One region of the Cyanobium sp. Aljojuca 7D2 genome, then DNA from elsewhere that is predicted to be linked to it. Evidence: predicted binding sites of a transcription regulator. Region 1 holds the regulator's gene; the other holds the start of a gene.
The links. The regulator NtcA, encoded in region 1, controls nitrogen genes in cyanobacteria. The targets are predictions, from matches to a motif close to GTANCNNNNGNTAC.
Positions count from the first base shown of each region.

Region 1 (11,579 bases):
CGCAACACGTTGGCGGCCGACAGGATGCTCACCACCCAGCTGCCGGGTTTGGCCAGGAGGCCTTCCAATTTGGCGATGTCGCTCTTGGGCACCAGCAGGATTTGGCGGTCGACCGGTTGGCCAGGCAACACCCGCCGGAACGCGGTGAGGTTGGCTTGCTGCAGCAGGGCCGTGATCACGGAGCTTGCCTGCTCGGGCCGCTCCAGGGTCACCTTGGCGCTGGCCAAGGTCTGAGCGCTGGTGATCACCACATCGCCGCGGCGCAGGGCAATCAGGTTGCTCTCCAGATCCTTGAGTTCTTGGGCGCCTGCGGCAATGCGGCGGTGCACCTGGGCCAGTTCGGTTTCGGTGCGGCGGATGTCAGCGTCGCGGGCTTGCACCTCACGGCTGAGCCGGGTGCGTTCCACCTCCAGGCTGTTGCGTTGGGCAACCAGCGGAGCCAGTTCCTGACGCAGCTGATTGGCCCGGGCCTGGGCCTGTTCGAACCGCTGTTGCGCATCCCGTTTCCCCTGTTCGGCCCGGTTGAGCTCTTGCTGGCTGGTGGCCAGTTGGGCCTGACTGCTGGCCAGCTGGCGACGGCTGCTCTGCAGACGATCCTCCAGCCGATCGAGCTCGAACAGACCCGTGCGCAGGCGCTCACTGACCAGCAGCATCAGCCCCAGCGAGACCGCGCTGATCAGGCTGCCGGTGAGCACCGTGATCAACACCGCGGTGCGTCGGGGCCTCAGCTTGAACAGACTGAGGCGCGCCTTGCCAACCCGGCTGCCCAGCCGGTCACCAAGGGTGGAGAGCACTCCCCCCAGGGTCAGCAGCGCCAAGATCAGCAGCCAGCCGGTCACGTGCGTCTGCGAACGGGCCCCAGTATCCCTGCCCCTCAGCCGAAGCGCTCAGCTGAAGCGTTTGGCCAGGGCAATCGGGTCAAAGACGGTGATTTTCTTGCGGTCGATCTGCACCAGGCCGTCGTTGCGTAGATCCCCCAGTAGGCGGGTGATCGTGACGCGCGTGGAGCCGATGGCTTCGGCGATGGCCTGGTGGGACAGGCGCAGATCGATGGTGATGCCCTCGCTGCTGGGAACGCCGAAGTCGCGGCAGAGCACCAGCAGAAAGCTCACCAGCCGCGAGCTCATGTCCCGGTGGGTGAGGGTTTCGATCATCGTTTCGGTTTGCAGGATCCGTGAGGAGAGGCCCTGCAGCAGCAGCAGCCCGACGCTGGCGTCCTGCTCGATGGCGCGCCGCACCGAGGTGGCTGGAGCGGTCACCATCTCGACCCTGGTGAAGGCCACTGCGTGATAGAAGCGGTCTGAGCGCTGACCCGTGAGCAGGGACAGCACCCCAAACAGACTGTTTTCCCGCAGCAGGGCCACGGTGATTTCTTCGCCGGATTCGTAGACGCGCGAGAGCCGCACCGCGCCGCGGCGCAGCAGGTACACCCGTTCGGCTGGATCGCCGGGGAAAAAGATCGTTTTGCCCCGTTCGATCGTCTCGACGCTGCTGCCGGCCAGCCCGCGGATCACCTCCAGCAGGGTGGGACTGGCCTGGCCAGCGCTGCCCATGCCGGCCACCACCCCTGGGGCCCCGGTCGATGGGGTGGCGGCGGTACGGCTGAATCCGTGGGTGGCGCCAACCATCGTGGCTTAGGCAAGTGGCCGGACCCTAAGGATCACCCGGGGGTGCCCCTGTAGCAACGCACACGATTTGCCGTCGCCTTGCTGTTGCCCCTGGCTGGTTTTGGGCGCAGCAGTACGGATGTTTCCACCAGGGATGGTGTCATTCGCTTGTGGAACGGTCCGATCCCGCTACATTCAGGTCCTCGGGGGGCGCAGCCGCGACTCCCCTGGTGGGGTGTCGCGTCCCCGTTCGTCCTGCCCCTTGTCCTGACTCGGTGTCCATGACCGCCAGCTTGCCCGTCCCAGGTCTGACCTCCGGAACCGGAGCGGGTTTTCCTGGGGTCCAGCACGCTCCCCAGCGCCCGGGCCATCGCCCCCTGGCGGCGGTCTCTCCGGCTCCCGTGCTCCGTTTGGTGGCCCAGCAGGAGGGCCTGCTCCAGATCCACACGGCTCCGTTCCGGGGCAGTTTCGGTGCGGTGCTCAGCCAGGCCTTGCGCACCGCCGGGCTGGGCAGTCGGGTGCTGGTGAGCCAGTTTCTCAAGGGTGGCGTGGATCAGGGGCTGGAGAGCAGCCTTTGGCTTTGTGGCCGTCTGCAGTGGTTGCGGCCCGGGGTGCCCGCCTGCCTCTCGGAGCGGGCCGCCGACCAGGATCAGGAGTCGGTGGAGGCGGTGCGCCAGGTGTGGGCCTTCAGCCGTGAGCAGTTGCTCAGTGGCGCTGTGGATCTGATGGTGCTCGACGAGCTGGGTCTGGCGGTGGAGCTGGGCTACATCAACAAGGCCGACGTCGTGGCCACCCTCGATCGCCGGCCGGCCCATCTGGATGTCATCCTGACCGGTCCGGCCATGGCTTCTGAGCTGATGGCGATGGCCGACCAGGTCACCCAGCTGCGTCGAGGTCTCTAATGCTCAAGAACGATCGCTGGATTAACGAGCAGGCCGCTGCCGGAATGCTGCAGCCTTTCCAGTCGAGCCTGGTGCGTCACCTGGATCCCGACACCGCCAGCTCGCCGGTGCTCAGCTACGGCTGCTCGTCCTATGGCTACGACCTGCGGCTGTCGGCGAAGGAGTTTCTGATCTTCCGGCACGTGCCCGGCACAATCATGAACCCCAAGAGGTTCAATCCGGCCAACCTTGAGCCAGCGCCCCTGCATGAAGATGAAGATGGCGCCTATTTCATCCTGCCGGCCCATTCCTACGGGCTAGGGGTGGCGCTGGAGAAGATGAAGGTGCCACCCAATATCACCGTGATCTGTCTGGGCAAGAGCACCTATGCGCGGCTTGGCATCATTGTCAACACCACTCCTGCAGAGGCCAGCTGGGAAGGGCACCTCACCCTTGAGTTCAGCAACTCCTCCGGGGCTGATTGCCGGATTTACGCCAACGAAGGCATTTGCCAGTTGCTCTTCTTTGAGGGCGATCCCTGCGAAACCACTTATCAAGATCGGGCCGGCAAATACCAGCACCAGCCCGAGCGAGTCACCCTCGCCCGCATTTAAGGCGCCAGGCGAGCCTTATGCAGCCGGCTCTTCTCATACCAGTCGGCGAATTGGGGCGTCCAGGTTTGCAGATGGGGCCACATCAGGTCGCAGAGCTCGCGGATTTCCTGCTGCGCATCGAGCTTGGCCCGTAGGTCGAGGAAGTGCAGGAAGGCCCGCAGGGTGAAGCTCACCACGAAGTGCTGGCGGTAGTCGAAGGGCAGGATGCCGCGCGCGTGCTCCTCAGCGAAGCCCGCCGCCAGCAGGTCGCGGTAGCGCTCCGCCGCCGCCCGGCAGAGATCTAGATCCACGGCCCGCTGCTCGTCGGTGTAGGCGTATTTCTTGCCCTGTCGGTCGCTGTAGCTGCAAACCGGGCGGAGGTAAAACACCTCCTCCAGCTCCAGCTCGCCGTTGGCCGCCTTGCAGATGCGATCGCCCGTGTAGCGCATCGACTGCACGTCAAAGCTCACCCCCACCCGGTGCGTGCGCGCCTGCTGCATCACCGAGTGGGGAAACCAGCCCACGTTGAGCACGATCTGGGCGTGCTCCAGGGGGCCGTAGTGGCCCCGCTCTCCGGCCAGCAGCCGCTTGATGCAGATCTCTCCCGCCTTGGTTTCGTCCGGCCAGTTGGCGGAGTCTGCGGCGACAAACCCCTCGCTGTAGTCCTGGTGCATGCCGGCATACACGCACTGCTGGGGGTTGGGCGTGGCGGCGATCAGGGCGACGCGGAAACGGGGATCCATGGCGGATTTCAGGGGGGAAATTAGGCGTGGCTGCGGGGTCCGGCCATCGTGGCAGCCTTTGGCGCGCCTGCAGCGACTTCGCCCTCCGTGACGTCGACGCTGGTGTTGGGGGTGGCATCGAGGCTGCTGACGGCGCCCATGCCGGCCAGGGCGGGTAGGGGTTCGCCGGCGATCAGGGCGCTGCTGAGGGCTTGCAGTTCTGCTGTGCTGCGGGCACCGATCGAGCGGCCCACGGGAGTTCCGGCGGCATTGAACAGTTCAAGCTGGGGAATGCCGTTGACATCGAAGCGCTCCAGCTCCGGCTGCCAGCGGGGGTTGTCGACGTTGAGCAGCACCACATCCAGCTCCCCTCGGTGTTGGGCTTCGATCGTCTCCATGGCCGGCGCCATGCTGCGGCAGGCCTCACACCAGTCGGCGTAAAACTCCACCACCGTCGGCTTGCCGTTGCGCAGGGCCACGGGCAGATCGAGCGACTGGCGCGCCAGGCGCTCCAGGGGCGCTTCGGGGTGCAGGCCACCCCGAAACCACACCAGGCCAGCCGCCAGCAGCACGGCCAGCACCAGCAGCAGCAGGCGTTCGCTCGGGCCTAAGCCGGGGTTTGGGGAGGGGCTGGTCATGGCTGCAGGCTGCGCAGGGCGCACTGAGGGAGCGTGGCTGCACTTTGCCAGTGCTTGCTAGCGTTTTGCCTGAGGTGAATCGGCCTTGTTCGTCCACCGGCCTTCCCTGTGAAACGGCGCCTCACCCTGCATTTCCCCCGCGAAGCGGTGCACCTGCCGATCACCTATCGGCTGGCCGTGGATTTTGACGTTGCTGCCAAGATCCTGCGGGCTCAGATTGCCCCCAACCAGAGCGGCACCATGGTGGTGGAGCTCTCGGGCGACATCGACGAACTGACGGCCGCAGAGGCTTGGCTGGAGAGCCAGGGGCTGGGTCTCAACCGGGCGCCGGGGCAGATCGCCATCAACCGCGACCGATGTGTCGATTGCGGCCTGTGCTCCAGCGTTTGCCCCAGCGGCGCCCTCAGCCTGCGTCAGCCCGCTTGGCAGCTGCACTTCGATGCGCAACGCTGCCTGGTCTGTGAACAGTGCATTCCGAGTTGTCCTCTGGATGCCATTGCCCTGGTGTTGGCTCCCCCGTGATGGCCATGGTGCGTCTGCTGCTGTTGCCCCTGCGGGCACCGATGCTGCTGGTTCTGGCGGCCATCGCGGTCTACGAGGGGCTGCAATGGAGCCAGCCGCTGGAGGGAGCCGCTGCCTCGGGGATGGGGCAGTTGTCCAGTTTGTTCTGGTCGCTCGATTGCCTCCACGCCCTGCTGGTGGTGGTGGTGTGCACGATGCCCGATCTGCTGTTGCAGCGGATCTCCAACGTGATGGCGGCCAGCCGGGTGATGAGCCTGGTGATCACGTTGCTGATCGTCACGGTGGGGGGCCTGTATCTGCTGCACCTCAAGGTGCTCACCAGCGTGCTGATCCTGGGTTCGACAGTGCTGCTGGCCCGCCTGGATCTGGCCCGGGTGCGGGTGGCACCTCCACCCCTGGTCCTGGCCGGGTTCCTGGGGGGGCTGGTGCTCGCGGGGGCCGGCGTGGGCCGTTGGCTGGCCAGCAGCGGTTAACAGCCCGGTGTGGGCCGTTGCTGGAAGCTCCATAGGTTGCCGAGCACCTTTTTGACGTAGAGCCGGGTTTCGGGATAGGGGATCGCTTCGATCCAAAGCTCGGGTTCCTGCTGCAGCTGGGGGTTCACCCAGCCGGCTACGGCGCCGGGGCCAGCGTTGTAGCTGGCGACCATCAGCACGGGGTTGCCCTGCCATTGCCCCAGCAGTTGCTTCAGGTAGAGGGCACCGAGCTGGGCATTGCGACTGGGATCGCGTAGGGCGTCGGGCCCCAGCGCACCCCCGGCCAGTTCGGCTGCGGTGTCCGGCAGCAGTTGCAACAGCCCCACGGCACCGGCGCTGGAGCTCACCCCAGGGCTGAAACGGGATTCCTGCTTGGCCACGGCGGCCAACAGGGTTGCTGGCACCGCCGCGGCCGTGGCGGCTTGCTCCAGCTCCGCCACAAAGCTGGGGGTCTGCAAACTGCGCTCCAGTTGCTGCGCCAGCCCGCAGGACTGACCTGCGGGAAGCCGCAGGCTGGCCTGCTCCAGTTGCCCCAGGCCGATCCAGTGGTCGCCCACGGCGCGGCGCAGCCGGCCTTCCAGCAGCAGCTCCCGCGGGGTGCGGGGGGGGAGGGTGCGGCCAGTGCGCCAGTGCTCCCAGGCCTCCAGGGGTTGGTCGAGGCGCCACAGCCGATCGAGGTTGGGATCGCCGCTGGCCAGGGGCTGCCAGCCGGGCCGTACCAGGGCGGGGCTGCGGCGTGGATCGAGGCTGAGATCCCCCTGGCCGAGCCGCACAGCGGCCCGCCAGCCGTAGTAACCCTCGGGATGGCGCTGGAGCAGGCGGGTCCAGGTGCTCTTGGCCTCGCTCCGCTGGCCCTGTTGCCATTGGCTGAAGCCCAGCCAGAAGCGCTGGCGGCCCGCCAGTCCCACCGGCAGCGCACGGTCGATCGGTGCGCTCAGCAGCGCCTCGGCCGTGGCCCACTGGCGCTCCAGCAGGGACCTCCGGGCCCGCTGCCACTGCAGCTCCCAGCTGGCTGGATCGGCGGGCCAGCGCTTCAGCACCGCCAGCACGGCCCCGGTGCCCCGGGACTCCAGGGCCCGCCGGGCCTGCACCGGGGCGGTGTTCTGCAGGCTGGCGGGTAGCGCGGCGAGGGCCTGCAGGCTGCTTGGCCCGGGTTGCTCGCTGAGCAGGGCCACGGCCTCGCGGGCCTGGGGGGAGCCCGGCACCGAGTGGGCCAGCTGCAGCAGCCGGCCCTGGGCCTGGGCCTGCTGGGCGCTGCCGCCGCTGAGCAGCGCCTTGGCCAGTGCCAACTGGGTGGCGAGGCCGGGCTGGCTGCCGTTCAAGCAGGCCAGGGCGGCTTCCGCATCGCCCAGTTGCGCCAGGCCGCCGGCTAGTTGGTCGCGCTGTTGGGGTGTGGGGGCGGCAGTGGGTTGCCGGCAGGCCTGGCGCAGCTGCACTGCAGCGCCGGGCCAGCGCACACCGTGGCGGGCCAGGTGCAGGGCGCCGTCGCGGCGCGTCTCGGCGGCCGGGCCCGCTTCCACCGCGGCTGCCAGGGCCGCTGGATGGGCGGCGAAGCGCTGGCGCAGGTCCTGGCGGAGCTGGGGTTGGTCTCGGCCGAGGGCGTAGAGCGCATCGGCAGCGGCCGGCGTCTTGGGGAAGCGTCGCAGTAGTTGCCGCCAGCGCTGCTGGGCGGCTTCGCGGCCTGCCAGCGCTTCGGCGGCCAGGGCATCGCGCTTGAGCACCAGCGCGGCGAGGCCATCGCGGCCCCAGCCCTGGCCGCGCAGCAGCTGGCGCACGCGCGCCGGGTCCTCCCCCTGGCGGCCCAGCAGCAGCAGGTTGGCCTCCCGGCGCCGCGCTGGATCGGGGGAGAGCCGGCTCAGGCGCTCCAGGTGGGCCGTGGGGGTGTTGGGGTCCGGTGCCGGGAGCTGGTTCAGCAGGGCCCGACCGCCCACCAGCGCAGCGCCGCTCCCCAGGCAGGTGAGGGCCAGCAGCAGGGGGAGGCGAGCCAAGGGCAACTGCGGCACGGCTTTTGCATTCTTCGCCATTCTGGAGAGGTTCGGATTTGGCCTTGCTGGTGCGCCTGCCCCCTCTGCCCCCCTATCTCTCCAGCCTGCCTGGCGCCGAGCAGCGGCTGCGGGCGTTGCGGGTGCTGGCGGCGGCCGGATTGGTGCTGTTGCTGCGCCCCTGGTGGCCGCTGATCTGGCTGCCGGGCTGGGTGGTGGGACTGCTGCTGCTGTGGGCCGTATGGGAGCTGCTGCGCTGGATCTGGTGGCCCCGGCGCTGGCGTTGAGGGCTCTCGCCAGTCCACGTAGCCTGGGATCCTTCGCGGCACCTGCCCATGGCCGAGCTGGCTCCCCATCCCGTCGGCCATCCCCTGCGGGGTGGCGTGGCTGGCTTCGGCACCGATGGCATCCGCGGCCGCGTCGGCAGCCAGGTGAGCCCAGCGTTGGCGTTGCAGGTGGGCTTCTGGTGCGGTCAGGTGCTGCCCGCCGGCGCGCCGGTGCTGATCGGCATGGATTCCCGCAGCAGCGGACCGATGCTGGTGGCGGCACTCACCGCTGGCCTCACGGCCGCGGGCCGGGAGGTGTGGACCCTGGGCCTCTGTCCCACGCCCGCGATTCCCGGTGCGATCCGGCGCCTGGGGGCGGCCGGCGGGCTGATGGTCTCAGCCAGCCATAACCCCCCCCACGACAACGGCATCAAGGTGTTCGGCGCCTCCGGCGCCAAGCTCAGCCGCGGCCAGCAGCGGGCGATTGAAGCGGGGCTGCAGGGTGTGGGCGGGGGACCCGGTGCTTCGGGTGGCTTCAGCGGCACCGGTGTCGTGCTGGATCGCCACGATCTGCTGGCCGACTACCAACGCGCCCTGCTGGCCAGCGTTAGGGGCCGCCGGCTGGAGGGGTGTCGGATTGTGCTCGACCTCTGCTGGGGTTCGGCGACGGCCTGCGGCGAGGCGGTGTTCCGCGCCCTCGGAGCTGAGCTCACGGTGCTGCACGGCCAAGCCGATGGCGAGCGCATCAACGTGGGGTGCGGCAGCACCCACCTCGAGCCCCTGCGGCAGGCGGTGGTCGAAAACGGAGCCGCGATGGGCTTTGCCTTTGATGGCGACGCCGACCGGATGCTGGCGGTGGACGGCCAGGGCCGGGTGGTGGATGGCGACCAGATCCTTTACCTGTGGGGATCGTCGTTGCTGGCGGAGGGGCAGCTGCCGGCCAATCGCATCGTCGCCACGGTGATGTCGAATCTCGGTTTTGAGAGGGCCTGGCAGGCCAAGGGCGGCGTGCTGGAGCGCACCGCCGTGGGTGATCAGTACGTGCACCAGGCGATGGAGCAGATGGGGGCGGGCCTGGGCGGTGAGCAGTCGGGCCATATCCTCTCGGCCCGTCACGGCATGAGCGGTGACGGCCTGCTCACGGCCCTGCAGGTGGCCACCCTGCTGCACCGCTCCGGCCAGAGCCTGGCCGACTGGATGGACAACAGTTTCCAGCCCTATCCCCAGACCCTGGTCAACGTGACGGTGCCCGATCGGCAGCGGCGTCAGCAGTGGCAGCAGTGCGACCCCCTGCGACAGGCCGTGGAGGCCGCGGAGGCGGCCATGGAGGGCCGAGGCCGGGTGCTGGTGCGGGCCAGCGGCACCGAACCGCTGTTGCGGGTGATGGTGGAGGCGGCTGAGCAGCCGTTGGTGGATCACTGGGCCAGCCAACTGGCCGCTGAAGCCGAACGGCACCTGAACGCGGCCTAATCCGCGGCCCCATCCGCGGCGGCGGATGCCAGGCAGTCGCGGGCCAGGGCGAGGGCGCCGCTGCAGGCATCTCCAGCTGGCGTCAGCAGCTGGGCGCCGGGGCAGCGAAGCTCCAGGGCGGCGGCCAGCCGGGTGCACAGCAGGGGCAGGTGGTCGAGGGCACCACCCATGGGCCACACCGGCGGTGCCTCCAACTGCAGGCGTTGGCTGATGGTGACCACCATCTGGGCCAGCGCGAGCGCCGAGCGCTCCACCACCGCCGCGGCGGCCGCATCACCCTCGCTGGCGGCGGCCACCACCAGGGGGGCCAGGCGGGCGAAGCCCGCAGCGCCGAAGTTTGGTTCCACCACCTTGGCCTTGATCGCCTGGGCAGCGTGGGGATCGTCTGGGTGCACGTCCAGCCCGGCCCACATCCGGGCGCGCAAGGGTGAGTCGGGCCGGCGGCCATCCGCTATCTCCAGGCTCAGGGCCAGCCCATCGCGGCCGATGTCCATGGCGGAGCCAGCCCCATCGAGCAGCCAGCCCCAGCCGCCGCAGCGGTGCTCCAGGCCGGCCGGGTTGCGCCCCACGGCGATCATGCCGGTGCCGCTAATCACCACGATGCCGCCCCGGTGGCGGCCCATGGCGCCGCGCAGGGCCGTGCGCTCATCCCCGGTGACCACCACCCGCGGCAGGGGCAGCCCCAGGGCCTCGGCCGCCAGCTCGCGGGCGGCAGCTTGCACCGGAGCGCCCACCTCAATGCCGCTGGCCCCGATGGCGGCCGCCAGCAGGCGGGTGGGCGGTGGCGCTGTGCTCGCGGCGCCGAGCTGGCTGCGGGCCTGGGCCCAACTCGCCTGCAGGGCCTGGCTGAAGCGGGCGGGGCCAGCGGGGGCGGCCAGATGACAGACCCCGGGCCCCTGACCTTCGGCCAGCACCGCATCCCCGTCGGCGTCGCTCAGGCGACAGGTGGTGTGGGTTTGGCCGGCATCGAAGCCGGCGATCAACCGCAGTTCAGCCACGATCGCGAGCAGCTCCATCTCCTGCAGCTGTCCCGGCCGCCAGGGTGGCGACGCAGAACCAACCGATCAGTTGCACCTCGGGCCGGAAAAAGATCGTGTCGGTGAGTCCCTGCACGCCGAGTCCGGCGATCACGGCGATCACGGCCAAGGCCGGCAGACTGAACACCCCATCGCCGCGCCAGAGGCCGATGGCGGTGCGCAGGCTCGCCACCAGCAGGCCGATACCCGCCAGCAGCCCGGGGATGCCGGCCTCGACCGCCAGCTCCAGGGGAATGGAGTAAGCGCTGAGGGCGTTGAACTTGGGTTGCTGGAAGAGCGGATAGATCTGGTTGAAGGCGTCGTTGCCGGGGCCGATGCCCAGCCAAGGGCGGGCCTGGATCATGTCCAGCGCCGCCAGCCACACGTTGATGCGGAAGTTGTTGGAGCTATCCTGACGGCCGGCAACCAGGCTCATCACCCGCACCCGCAGCGGCTCCACCTGGGTCACCAGCACCACCAGCAGGGCTGCACCGCCGACCAGCAGCAGAAGGGGAACCAGCTTGCGCCAGAGGGGAGGCCAGGCCCGGGTGCGGCGGATGGCGAGCAGCAGCACGATCACAGCGGCTTCCGCCACCAGTCCCATCCAGGCGCCGCGGCTGTAGGTGAGCACCAGGGCCGCCACGCCGAGCACCAGGGCCGTGAGGGCAAACAGTTTGCGTGCCGCCCCAGGCCACCGCAGCAGGGCTACCAGCGCCAGGGGCAGGATTGGTAGCAGGTATCCCGCCAGCAGGTTGGGGTTCTCCAGGGTGCTGTAGATCCGCACCGTGCCATCGGCCACGGAGTTGGGATCGGCCCAGCGGGCCAGCTCGCCGCTGTCGCCGTAAAGCTGGCGAATGCCGATCACGCAGGTCACCAACTCTCCGGCCAGCAACGCCCCCACGATCCGGTCCCACCAGATGGGTGCCGTTGCCAGCAGCTGGCGCATCAGGGCGTACACCCCGAGATAGCTCACCAGCTTCAGCAGCCCCTTGGCGGCGGCCAGGGGCACCGGGGAGAAGCCCGTGGCCAGCAGGGCCAGGGCCAGGATTCCCAGGATCCAGCGATCGATCTCCCCCAGGGGGGCCGGGGGGGTGCGCAAAGCCAGCACCAGCCACAGCAGGCCACTGGCCAGGATCAGCAGGCTGAGGCCGCTGCGGGTCACCAGCGGCAGGCCGGCCATCAGGGCACAGAGCACCAGGCCGGCAATCAGGTGCAAATGCCGCCCGAGGGCCCCGCTGGAAGCGCTTTGAAGCGTGCCCTGCCAGCGCAACAGAACGGGGATGGTGGGGGCGCTCAAGGGCGAAGGTGCCGTCAGGCCGGATTATCGACCCCTTCCAGCAGATCCTCCAGGGTGTCGAGCGGTGGCAGGTTGTGGCCGTTGCGCCGGTAGAGCACTCGGTACACCGGCA
Region 1 covers NZ_JAGQCX010000005.1:127,765-139,343, forward strand. The annotation lists gene KBY57_RS07275 (DUF3084 domain-containing protein) at 1-839, opposite strand, end outside; gene ntcA (global nitrogen regulator NtcA) at 888-1,628, opposite strand; gene KBY57_RS07285 (cob(I)yrinic acid a,c-diamide adenosyltransferase) at 1,889-2,509, shown strand; gene dcd (dCTP deaminase) at 2,509-3,102, shown strand; gene thyX (FAD-dependent thymidylate synthase) at 3,099-3,824, opposite strand; gene KBY57_RS07300 (thioredoxin domain-containing protein) at 3,845-4,441, opposite strand; gene KBY57_RS07305 (NIL domain-containing protein) at 4,550-4,963, shown strand; gene KBY57_RS07310 (hypothetical protein) at 4,963-5,436, shown strand; gene KBY57_RS07315 (lytic transglycosylase domain-containing protein) at 5,433-7,424, opposite strand; gene KBY57_RS07320 (hypothetical protein) at 7,490-7,705, shown strand; gene glmM (phosphoglucosamine mutase) at 7,754-9,154, shown strand; gene KBY57_RS07330 (N-acetylglucosamine kinase) at 9,151-10,170, opposite strand; gene KBY57_RS07335 (IctB family putative bicarbonate transporter) at 10,145-11,467, opposite strand; gene trmB (tRNA (guanosine(46)-N7)-methyltransferase TrmB) at 11,482-11,579, opposite strand, start outside.

Region 2 (11,579 bases), on a different contig from region 1:
CAGCTGCGCACCAAAGCCCGCGCCGCCCTGAAGGCGATCAACCGCTTCCCGGTGTGCGAGATCGAGGACTTACTGGCCAGCGGCAATGGCCAGTTGGATCCGGCCACCGAACGCCCCCAGCCCTGAGGTTGCTGGGCACGAATCCATGATCAACCCCGCCCGCATCCGCATCATCGCCGTCGGCAAGGTGCGCAAGGGCTGGGTGCAGGAGGGGGTCGCTCTCTACCGCAAGCGCCTGCCAGGACTGGTGATCACGGAGCTCAAGGACTCCACGATGGCGAAGGAAGCTGAGGCGATCACGGCGGCCCTCCAAGCCGATGAACGGCTGGTGGTGCTCACCGAAGAGGGCCGCAGCGTCGATTCGCTCAGCTTCGCCGAGCAGCTGCGCGATTCAGGCTCGGATCGCCTCGCCTTCGTGATCGGCGGCGCCGATGGGCTGGAGCCCTGGCTCAAGGCCAGAGCCAGCTGGCGCCTCAGCCTCTCGCCGATGACATTCCCCCACGAGCTGGCCCGCCTGCTGCTGCTGGAGCAGCTCTATCGCGCCACGTCCATCCTCCAGGGTGGCCCTTATCACAAGGCTTAGTTGCGCCGCTCTGTCGTGATCGTCAGGCTGCGGATGCGTGGCGACCCTGCGGCGATCCCAGGGAGAAGGCGCGGCAACGGTTCGGGATTGGCTGGCACGGGCTCAGGCTGTGGAGGCCGAGACCGAACGATGTCGAGCAGCAATGGCTCCTTCCAGCTCATCTCTCCAGGGTTTGCCGATGGGGGCAGGCTTCCTTCGATCCACTGTGCCGATGGCCTGAACCTCTCCCCCGCCGCTGCGCTGGCACGGAGCACCGAGCTCCACCGTCAGCTTTGCGCTGGTTCTGGAGGATCCCGATGCGCCAGGGGGCACCTGGGTGCAGTGGGTGCTGTTCAACCTCCCGGCGGAGCACCAGGGCCTTCCGGCCGGCCTGGATCGGGCACCCCAGCTTCCCAGCGGCGCCTGCCACGGTGCCTGTTGGGGCGTCGCCGACTTCCATCGCATCGGCTACCAGGGGCCGGAGCCGCCACTGGGGCAGACCCATCGCTACATCTTCAGCCTGTTTGCTCTCGACACCAGCCTGGATCTGGAGCCTGGCATCACGGTGGCGCAGCTCCAGCAGGCCATGGACGGCCATCAGCTGGCCACGGCCCAGCTCACGGGGCTCTACAGCCGCTAGTGCTGCGCCGTTATGGCGCACAGCGCCGAGACGCTCAAACCCCCAGCCGCTCCCAGATCACGCCCAGGTTCTCCTGGTGCAGGTCGGTGGAGAAGCAGTCGGCCAGCTGCTCGGGGCTGAGGCGGCTGGTCACCTCACCGTCGGCCTCGAGGTTGGCGCGGAAGTTGCCCCCCTCGTTGTTCCAGGCGGTGTGGGCGTTGCGCTGCACGATCCGGTAGGCGTCTTCGCGGTTGATGCCGCTCTCCACCAAGGCCAGCAGCACCCGCTGGCTGAACACCACGCCGCCATACACATTCATGTTGCGGGCCATGTTCTCGGGGTAGACCCCCAGACCCTTCACCACGTCGGTCATCTCCCGCAGCATGAAGTGGAGCGTCGCCGAGCAGTCAGGCAGCATCATGCGCTCCACGGAGCTGTGGCTGATGTCGCGTTCGTGCCAGAGGGCGCAGTTTTCCAGGGCCGCCACCACGTAGCTGCGCAGCACCCGCGCCAGGCCGCTGATGCGCTCGCTGCGGATCGGGTTGCGCTTGTGGGGCATGGCCGAGCTGCCCTTCTGTCCCTTGGCGAAGTTCTCTTCCACCTCGAGCACATCGGTGCGCTGCAGGTTGCGGATCTCGGTGGAGAAGCGCTCCAGGGCGGCGCCCACTAGGGCGAGCGTTTGCACGTATTCAGCGTGGCGATCCCTGGAGATCACCTGGGTGCTGGCCGTATCCGGCTCGAGGCCGAGCTTGGCGCAGGCGATTGCCTCCACCTGGGGGTCGGTGTTGGCGTAGGTGCCCATGGCACCGCTGATCTGGCCCACGCTCACCACCCGCTCCAGGCGCTCAAGGCGCTCCTGGTTGCGCTCCACCTCCGCCAGCCAGCCCGCCACCTTGAAGCCGAAGGTGATCGGCTCGCCGTGGATGGCGTGGGAGCGGCCGATCATCACCGTGCCCTTGTGGGCGCGGGCTAAAGCCCTGAGGGCGTCTGCGAGAGCGTCAAGCTCGGTGCGCAGCAGCTGCACCGAGGCCTTCAGTTGCAGTGCCAGGCCCGTGTCGAGCACATCGGAGCTGGTCATGCCCACGTGGATGTGGCGCCCGGCGTCACCCACGTGCTCGTTCACGTTGGTGAGAAAGGCGATCACGTCGTGGCGCACCTCGGCTTCGATCTCGAGGATGCGCTCCACGCTGAAGCTGGCCTTCTCCTTGATCGTGGCCACGGCCTCGGCGGGCACCCGACCCAGCTCGCAGTTGGCTTCGGTGGCGGCGATCTCCACATCCAGCCAGCTCTGGAACTTGGCTTCCTCGCTCCAGAGGTTGCCCATTTCGGGCAGGGTGTAACGCTCGATCAAGGCCGCGTTTGGCTCACGTCCAGACCAATGTATGGGTGCGTCCCCTGGGGACTGGTTAGGCCGCGGTTCTCAGGCCACCGCAGTCAGGCTGCCGCAGTCAGGCGCCGGTGCTCCACTTCCCAGTGCACCTGATGTCCCCAGGCCTGCTGGCGCACCCAGCAGCGGCCACCGCGGCAATGAATGAGTTGAAAGGGAGGTAAATCGGGCGGTTGGTTGCGCAGTTTGACGAAGCTGCCGGGGAAGAGCAGCTCCACCACGTTGTTGGCTGGTCTGGCGCGGCGGATCAGGGTGGCCATCGGTGCCGCCTCGAAGTTGGAGGCCATCCTCCGCTGGGTTTTGAGGCGCAGGCCGGCTTGCTTGGAATGTGTTTCGTTTGCGTTGTGGTTTGATCACAAAAGCGCGAGTGCCATGGCCCGCAAACAACGCCTGGATCTGGAGCTGGTGGCCCGCGGCTTGGCCGCCAGCCGTCAGCAGGCCCAGCAGCTGATTCGGGCCGGGAGGGTGCGGCTGGGCGATCGTGTGCTCGACAAGCCGGGCACGGAGGTGCTGCCGGAGGCGGAGCTGCTGGTGCAGCAGCCGCCCCGCTTCGTCTCCCGCGGCGGCGAGAAGCTGCTCGAGGCGCTGGCGTGCTTTCCGCTGGAGGTGGAGGGCCGCGTTTGCCTCGATGGCGGCATTTCCACCGGTGGCTTCAGCGACTGCCTGCTCCAGCACGGGGCCGCGCGCGTCTATGGCATTGATGTGGGCTACGGCCAAACCGCCTGGAGCCTGCGCAGCGATCCCCGGGTGGTGCTGCGCGAGCGCACCAACCTGCGCCACCTCAGCCCCGCAGACCTCTACGACCCGGAGGACCCTTTGCCCGACCTGGCGGTGGCCGATGTGTCGTTCATCTCCCTGGCCCTGGTGTTGCCGGCCCTGCTGGGATTGCTGCAGAGCGAGGTCCCTGTGGATCTGGTGCTGCTGGTCAAGCCCCAGTTCGAGGTGGGCAAGAGCCGAGTCGGTAAGGGCGGGGTCGTGCGCGATCCCGACGCCCACTGCGATGCGATTTCGGGGGTGATTGCGGCGGCCGGGGCGTTGGGGCTTGCGGCTTGCGGCCTGGTGGCGTCGCCGATCACTGGGCCGGCCGGCAACCACGAATACCTGTTGTGGTTACGGCGTTTGGGCGTTGTTCAACACGATGTTGCACAAACTGCAGAACTCGAACAGGCAAACCCCGAACAGGCAACCCCCGCTCCGCCAGCCACGGCGACCGTGGGCCCTGCTCAGATCAAAGCCCTGGTGGCCAGCACGCTGACCGCCAGGGCTCGAGGGGATGGCTGAACGGCGCTGGTGCCGACAAGCTCAGCTCAGATGGCGCCGCTGTCGCGGTCGCCGGTGCGGATGCGGATCACCGAGTCGATCGTGCTGACGAAGATCTTGCCGTCGCCGATTTCGCCGGTACGAGCCGCGTCCTGAACCGCTGAAACCACGGTGTCGACTTTGTCGTCGTCGACGACGATCTCCAGTTTCAGCTTCTGCAGGAACTCCACGGTGAATTCCGAGCCGCGGTAGCGCTCCACCTGGCCCTTCTGACGGCCAAATCCGCGCACCTCGCTCACGGTCATGCCCACGATCCCCGCGTTCACCAGCGCGATCTTGACGTCCTCGAGCTTGAAGGGACGAATGATGGCCTCAACTTTTTTCATGGGAACAGCTCGGGCTGAATAGAAGTCTCTCAGGAAATCCCTGCCGGTGGGAGGGAATGGCCCTATTAGGCCCGAGCTTTGCGGGGGTCGTCGTAGCGATTGTTACCGGCGGGGCGCTGGCATTGGGGGGCGGGGCGGGGCGCCGGCGTGGGTTCCAGGCACTTTCTAGGATTGCCATTCACGCTCTGCCGCTGGCCGGGCCGTTTCCCCTTTCCATGTCCTTCAGCTCCGCAGCTCCCGCCAGCTCTGATCGCACCCAAACGCCGCTCTACGGCGAGCGGGCCATCGCCGAGGCGGAGCTGATCTGCTTCGACAATCCCCGGCCCGGACGGCCTTACGAGATTTCGATCGAGCTGCCCGAGTTCACCTGCAAGTGCCCGTTTTCGGGCTACCCCGACTTCGCCGTGCTGCGCCTGCTGTACCAGCCCGGCCCCCGGGTGGTGGAGCTCAAGGCGATCAAGCTCTACGTGAACAGCTACCGCGACCGCTCCATCTCCCATGAGGAGGTGGCCAACCGCATTCTCGACGACCTGGTGGCCGCCACTGATCCCCAGTGGATGCAGCTGGAGGCCGACTTCCATCCCCGCGGCAATGTGCACACCGTGGTGCGGGTCAGCCACGGCACGCGGCTGCCCTGCTGACGGGCCACCTCAGAGCTGGCTCAGGAGCTGGGGTAGTTCGGCGGCAAAGCCGGTGAGGTTGCGGTTGCACAGCCCGGCCACGTGCAACTGGCCCTGCTGGCCGGGTTGCTCCTCGGCGATCGCCCAGAGCTGACGGGTGGCCAGCAGGCTGAGGCCTCCACCGGCCAGGGCGATGGCAAAGCCGGCATACACCAGGGGCACGCCCGGATCCCGCTTCAGCAGGATGCCGCTGGCGGGCAGCACGCTCTCCACCCGGATCGGCAGACCCTTCACCTCCACGGGCTCACCACCGGGGGCGATCTGGCTGAGCAAGCTGCCATCGGCGCCGTACACATCCACCGGCCCCTGCTCGCTGCTCAGGCTGAGCAGCACCGGCTCGCTGCCATCGGGCCGGGTTGGCAGCACCAGCCCCCACACCTGCTCGCCCAGCTGGGGAAAGCTCTGCAGCGGCAGTTGCAGCAGCGGACTCTTGCCCAGTTGCACCGTGATCGCCGCCAGGGCCCAGTCGGCCTGATAGAGGGTCACCCCCTCGAAGCGCAGCGGATGGTTGACGCTGATTTGCGCCTGCTTCAGCAGGCTGCCTTCGCTGCCATCGCCCTCGAGGATGCGCAGCTGGGATGTGAACTGCTCCGGTCGGCCGGCGGGATCCCGTTGGATGGCAAAGCGGTCGAGGGCCAGGGTGAGACGGCTGCTGCCGCGGCTGTCCATCAGCTCGAGGCTGCGGCCGGGAGCCAGGTATTGCTCGGCTCGCTGACCGCCCACGGCCCCCCAGGCGGCACCCAGCATCAACACCACCATGCCGGCATGCACGAGCATGGGGCCCACCCGGCCCAGCACCCCCTTGCGGGCCGCCAGGCGCCCGTCCTGAAGCTGGATCTGCCAACCCTGACGCTGCAGCAATTGGGCCAGGGTGTCCAGGCTGGAGTTGGGGTTTGGGGTGGCCAGGGTTTCGGCCACGCTCAATTTGCTGAGCTGGCGCGGGGAGCGGTAGTCGATCCAGCGCAGGGCGGCCTGCAGGGCGGGCCACTGGCGCCGCCAACTGCAGAGCAGCAGTGACAGGGCCAGCCAGGCCAGCAGCCCCAGAAACCAGCCGCTGGAATAGACATGGTCGAGCTGCAGCGCCATCACCCCATCGCCGCCCAGCAGGCCCAGCCAGGGTTGGGGGTCGTAAAGCCGGTGATAAAACTCGGCGGTTTCCTGCTGCGGGATGGCCGTGCCAACTCCGCTGGCGACGGCAATCACCAGCAGCAGCACAATCGCCAGGCGCAGATCGGAGATCCAGCCCAGCACCCGGGTGAAGCCTCTGATGGAGCTGGTCATCGCCAGTTGGCCACCAGGGTGAGGGCACCGGTGGTGACCAGCACCACGCCACTGATCGGCGGCACCCATTGACCCACCCGGCGCAGGCTGAGCAGATGCGGCAAGCTGGCGGCCGCGGTGCCCGCCAGCAGCAACGGCACCACCTGGCCCGCCCCGAAGCTGGTCAGCAGCAGCATCCCCACCAGGGGTTTGCCGTTTTGGGCCATCCAGGCCAGCAGCACCGCCAACACCGGCGTGGTGCAGGGGGTGGCCGCTAGCCCGAAGGCCAGGCCCGCAGCCATCGGCGCCAGTGGCGCCGGCACGCGGCGACGCCACACCTCCGGATCAGGGCCGGCGGGCAGGGGCACCTTCAGCAGCCCCAGCAGGTTGAGCCCCATCAGCAGGGCCAGCACCGCCACCACAGTGGGAATGAGGCCGGGAATCTGGCCGTAGATGCGACCCAGCAGCCCACTCACCAAGCCCAGCAGCACCAGGGCCGCCACAATCCCGCCGGCAAAGCTGAGGCTGCGCAGCCAGGGGGTTTGGCGCGGCAGCGCATCCTGGCTGGCTGATGCGCCAGTGTTCATTGCGCCACTGGCCGTTGCGCTGCTGAAGCCGGCCAGGTAGGCCAGGGTGACTGGCAACAGCGACAGCGAGCAGGGGCCCAGGCTGGTGAGCAGCCCGCCCGCAAACACCACAGCCACGGTGCCGGGTGAGGGGCTGGCCAGGGATTGCTGCAGCAGCGCCTCGCTGGTGCGGGCCCAGTCGGCCAGTTGGGGCCCAAGGCTGATCATGGGCTCAGCCTATCGGGCGGCTGCGGTGCGCCGGCGGCGAGGGGTGGGGGCGAGGCCGCCGGCTTCCAAGGAGCAGCGGATCAGCAGGCCGCACACCAGCAGGCTGGCCATCAGCGAGTTGCCGCCGTAGCTGATCAGCGGTAAGGGCAGGCCGGTGGTTGGCATGGCGCCACTGGCCACGGCGATGTTGAGGATCGACTGGCCCACCAGCAGGGTGGTGCAGCCGATGGCGATCAGGCGTTGCTGGTTGCTGCGGCAACTCAGGGCTACCCGCAGGCCCACAAAACCAAACAGCAGCAGAAACAGCAGCAGCACCGCCGATCCCACAAAGCCAAATTCCTCGGCAAACACGGCGAAGATGAAATCAGTGCTCTGAATAGGCAGGTACTGCAGTTTCTGGGTGGATAGGCCAAAACCCTCCCCCAGAACGCCGCCAGAGCCGATGGCCATCAGGCTCTGCACCAACTGGTAGCCGTCGCCCTGGGCATCGCGCCAGGGATCGAGAAACGACACCACCCGCAGGCGCTGGTACTCGTTCACCAGGATGCTGGCACTGCCCAGGAGACCCCCGGCTCCGGCGGCCCCCAGCAGCAGGGGTAGGGAGAGGCCGCTGGCCAGCGCCATCAGCCAGAGCAGCAGGCCGGAAAGGGCGGCGGTGCTGAGGTTGGGCTGCTTGAGGATCAGCAAAATCAGCGCCCCGAACACCCCAAGCCACAGCAGCTTCTGATCGCCGCCGATGCGCTTCCAGTGGGCAAACAGAGCCGCCCCCTGCAGCACCAGGAAGGGCTTCACCAATTCCGACGGTTGCAGCTGGACTGGACCGACCACCAGCCAGCGGCTCGCTCCATTGACGGTGCTGCCGACCACCAGGGTGGCTGCAATCATCACGATGCCAACCCAGAGCCCCAGGGGGGCGAGGTGCAGCCAGCGCCGCAGGCTGGTGCGCAGGCCGAGCCAGAGCAGGCCCCAGCTGGCCACCATCCAGATGAGCTGGCGCTTGAGATAGAAGGCTCCATCGCCCATTTCCCGTTCCGCCACCCACCAGCTCGCTGAGGTGAGCACCAGCAATCCGATCACGCTCCAGAGCGCCACCATGCCCAGCAGCAGCCGCGCTTCTGCGGGCCACTGGTCCCAGGGCAGGGGCAACAGGCCTCCACCGCTGCTGCGGCTGAGGGAGGAGTCGCTGCTGGTGGTGTGGGGTGCGGTTCGGGCCAAGGCAAGGAGTAAGGAGTGCCGGAGCGGCACCATCCTGAGGCCCTATTGAGCCGTGTTTGGGTGGTGGTTGTCGAGCCCTGCGAGCCAATCAGTGCCCACCAAGTGCCCACTAAAAAAGCCCAGCGAATGCCGGGCATGTGGGAGTTGTGTGGCCAGACCGGCGAAGCTTGCCGGAACTCAGTTGCCGACGTTTTGTTGGCGACGGCCAGTGGCCAGTTCCACCTTGAGGATCTTGCCTCCCTGCTTCATGATTCGCTGTTGCTCAGCGAACCAGCTGTCATAGGGCACCCATTTGGTGAAATAGGTGTTCTGCAGCTCTCGCTGGGTGCGGCTTTTCTCCGGGCAGGGGATGCAGGCCGTGATCTTGAACAGACGCATGGTGGTGATCCTCGGGGTGTGCCGCTGGCAGGGGATCAGTTGCCCAGGCCGGAGCAGATGTAGTCGAAATACACTCCCATTTCACGGCCAGCATCCGGACCCACGAGGGCAGCCGTGGTTTCCTTCATGGCCTGGATCGACTGCACGGTGGCGCCGATGGGCACGCCCAGGGAGTTGTAGGTCTCCTTGAGGCCGTTGAGTACGCGCTCGTCGAGGATCGAGGTGTCACCCGCCAGCATGGCGTAGGTGGCATAGCGGAGGTAGTAGTCGAGGTCGCGGATGCAGGCCGCATAGCGACGGGTGGTGTACATGTTGCCGCCGGGACGGGTGATGTCCGAATACAGCAGCGACTTGGCCACGGCCTCTTTGATGATGGCTGAACCGTTGGCGCTGATGGTGGCAGCAGCCCGAACCCGCAGCTCACCGCTGGCGAAGTACTGCTCCAGGCGGCCCATGGCCGAACCGTCGAGGTATAGGCCCTGGACGTCGGCCTGGTTGATGACGTTGGTGATGGCGTCTTGCATGAATCCTGCTGAGTGCGAAGAGGCGGAGTGCGGAGAGGCAGTGTTGCTTTAGGAGAGGGCGCCGACGACGTAGTCGAAGTAGAAGCCAGCCTCTTCGGCGTCAGAGCCGGTGAGCAGGCCCATGGCGGTGTTCTTCATTTCCCGCACGGACTCAGCCATGGCGTCCAGGGGAGTGCCGAGGGAGCGATACATCTCCTTGGCGCCGATGATGCCGATCTCTTCGATGGGCGTCACGTCACCGGCGATGATCCCGTAGGTCACCAGGCGCAGGTAGTAGTCCATGTCGCGAAGGCACGAAGCGGTCATCTCCTCGCCGTAGGCGTTGCCGCCAGGGGAGATGACGTCGGGACGCCGCTGGAACAGGGCTCCGCCTGCGGTTTTCACGATGCGCTCGCGGCTCTCGCTAAGAACCTGAGCCACGCGAAGACGACGTTGACCAGCGCCCACGAAGGACTTGATCTGGTCGAGTTCGCCAGGGCTGAGGTAGCGGGCTTCGGCGTCCGCGTTGATGATCGAGTTGGAGACGATGCTCATGCAGTTCTGCCTCGAAACAAGCGGCCGCCTTGACGGAGACCGATATCCGGTGGGTAAGGGAATGATCGACTCGCGCCGATCGCCGAATCATTCTGCGCCAAGCCCCTGCGCCGCCCTTGGCAGCGGTAACAGTTCTTCACGGCGCTTCTGATTCGGAGATCCCTTGGGCCGCAATGCTTTTGGTCGATGTTGTTCATAGCAACCGACCGCAGCAATTGTTCATTGTTCAGTCGCCCTGATTGGGACACTTGTTTCACGGTGTGAATCAAAAGTTGTAGCAATTGATGTTTCTGAACATGAAAAAACCCCCCGAAGCAAATTCGGGAGGTGGGAGGTTTCATCGTGGCCCCGTTGGGCCCTGCCGATCGATTCAGATGGGGGCTTTCGGCCGAGGGGTGAGGCCGGCGTTGCCCCCATACAGCTCTGCGGTGCGGTTCACCGTGCTGAGGGGGATGCCATCGGCGGTTGCCAGTCCGCGCAGATAGGGAACGGTGTCCTGGCCAAAGGCTTGGCCATATTCTTCACTGCTGAGCAGGGCATCGATGGCCGCCTGTTGGCCGCGGCTGGCGCGGGTGGCCAGGAATGCACTCACTTCCTGGGGCTGGGCGGCCCGTCCGAGCAGGGCGAGGTAGGCGGCTGACGCGGCCCGAAGCGGCGCCATGCGGTTGAGGCGTTGCTGGAAGAGGTCGCTGCCAGCGATCTGGGTGACCAGTTCGGCCACGGTGAGCTGCTGGTTCCGGAATTGAGATTCCGCATCGCCCAGCCGCTCGGCGGCGAAGGGAACCCGGTTGAGCAGCTGCTTGTAGACGCTCTCCAAGGCCTCCTGAACTTGGGTTTCGTTGCTGGTGCGGCCCACCTGCACGGGCCTGCCAACGCTCTGGCGACGGCTGAAGCCAGGTTGAATCGCCTTGGCCATTGCGGCGCCAGGTTGGCTGGCGAGTCCGCTGGTCTGGCCGCTGCCCACGGAGGCCCGCCAGTTGCCGCTGATCGGGGTCCGCGTGCTGGGGGTGGTGGATGGGCTGCCGCCGGGCGTTGAGGTCCAGAAACCTGTTGTGGTGGCTGGGGCTTGGTTCCAGCGCCGGGTCGGCGCTGGTGCTTGGCGGATGCTGCCGGGGCCCTTGGGAATGGCCGTTGCCGGGGCTGCCATCGTTTCCCCACCGGCGATCTGGGCGCTCCATCCACCCATCACCACGCGGGGGCGATCGGCCAGGTTGCGCGACACCGTGTCAGTGGTGGTGCGCAGGGTCTGGGGAGAGGCCACATCAGGGCGTTTGCCCGGGGTGATGTCGGCATAGGCCGCCGCATTGAAGGGCCGGTTGAGGGCTGGCACCTGGCGCGCATTGCGATCGCCGGCGGTGATGAACCGCTCATAAGGAACGGTGTCCTCGCCGAAGCAATCGTTGTATTCCCGGCTGTTCAGCATCTTGTCGACGACGCCGTAGAAGCCCGAGCGGGCGGCCGTGTCGAAGTAGGCGTCGATTTCCCAACGCCCGAAGCTGGGGCGGCCCAGGATGCGGCGGTGCATCACCTCGATCGCTTTGGTGATGTAGAGGCCACTCCAGTAGCGGCGCCGGAAGGCGGTGGAGCGGGCCACCTGACGCACGAATTCGCGCAGGCTGATGTCGCCGTTTTCGAGCTTGATTTCCTCGACTTTGTTGCGTTCACCGGCATAGCCAGCGGTGCCGAGGATCTGCACGTACACCGCGTTGATCACCGCCTGGGTGCTGGCCTCGGTGCCGCGCACGCTGGGCTGACCGCCGCGGCGGGGCACGGAACTGCCGCCGGTGGCGATCTGCTGCAGCCGCACCACCTTCGGGCCCACGCGGCGAGGCATGGCCTTGCGGAACTGGACGCTGTCCATCTGGCCCGGCTGGGCCAAGCCGTTGCCGATCAGGATCCGACGGCTGTCGTAGCCGTAGGGCGCTGGGCGGGTGGCCACCGAAGCGGTGCCCGAGGGGAAAATGGCGCCGTAGTTGAGGG
Region 2 covers NZ_JAGQCX010000008.1:102,428-114,006, reverse strand. The annotation lists gene KBY57_RS09900 (DEAD/DEAH box helicase) at 1-126, shown strand, start outside; gene KBY57_RS09895 (23S rRNA (pseudouridine(1915)-N(3))-methyltransferase RlmH) at 149-583, shown strand; gene KBY57_RS09890 (YbhB/YbcL family Raf kinase inhibitor-like protein) at 819-1,202, shown strand; gene purB (adenylosuccinate lyase) at 1,237-2,532, opposite strand; gene KBY57_RS09880 (hypothetical protein) at 2,616-2,855, opposite strand; gene KBY57_RS09875 (TlyA family RNA methyltransferase) at 2,941-3,849, shown strand; gene KBY57_RS09870 (P-II family nitrogen regulator) at 3,876-4,214, opposite strand; gene queF (preQ(1) synthase) at 4,430-4,855, shown strand; gene KBY57_RS09860 (cytochrome c biogenesis protein ResB) at 4,865-6,175, opposite strand; gene KBY57_RS09855 (cytochrome c biogenesis protein CcdA) at 6,172-6,948, opposite strand; gene KBY57_RS09850 (FtsW/RodA/SpoVE family cell cycle protein) at 6,958-8,163, opposite strand; gene KBY57_RS09845 (phycobilisome linker polypeptide) at 8,341-8,541, opposite strand; gene apcB (allophycocyanin subunit beta) at 8,577-9,065, opposite strand; gene KBY57_RS09835 (allophycocyanin) at 9,114-9,599, opposite strand; gene KBY57_RS09830 (phycobilisome rod-core linker polypeptide) at 9,970-11,579, opposite strand, start outside.
Region 2: the regulator NtcA is predicted to act here: its motif matches at 4,307-4,320, upstream of KBY57_RS09870 (P-II family nitrogen regulator).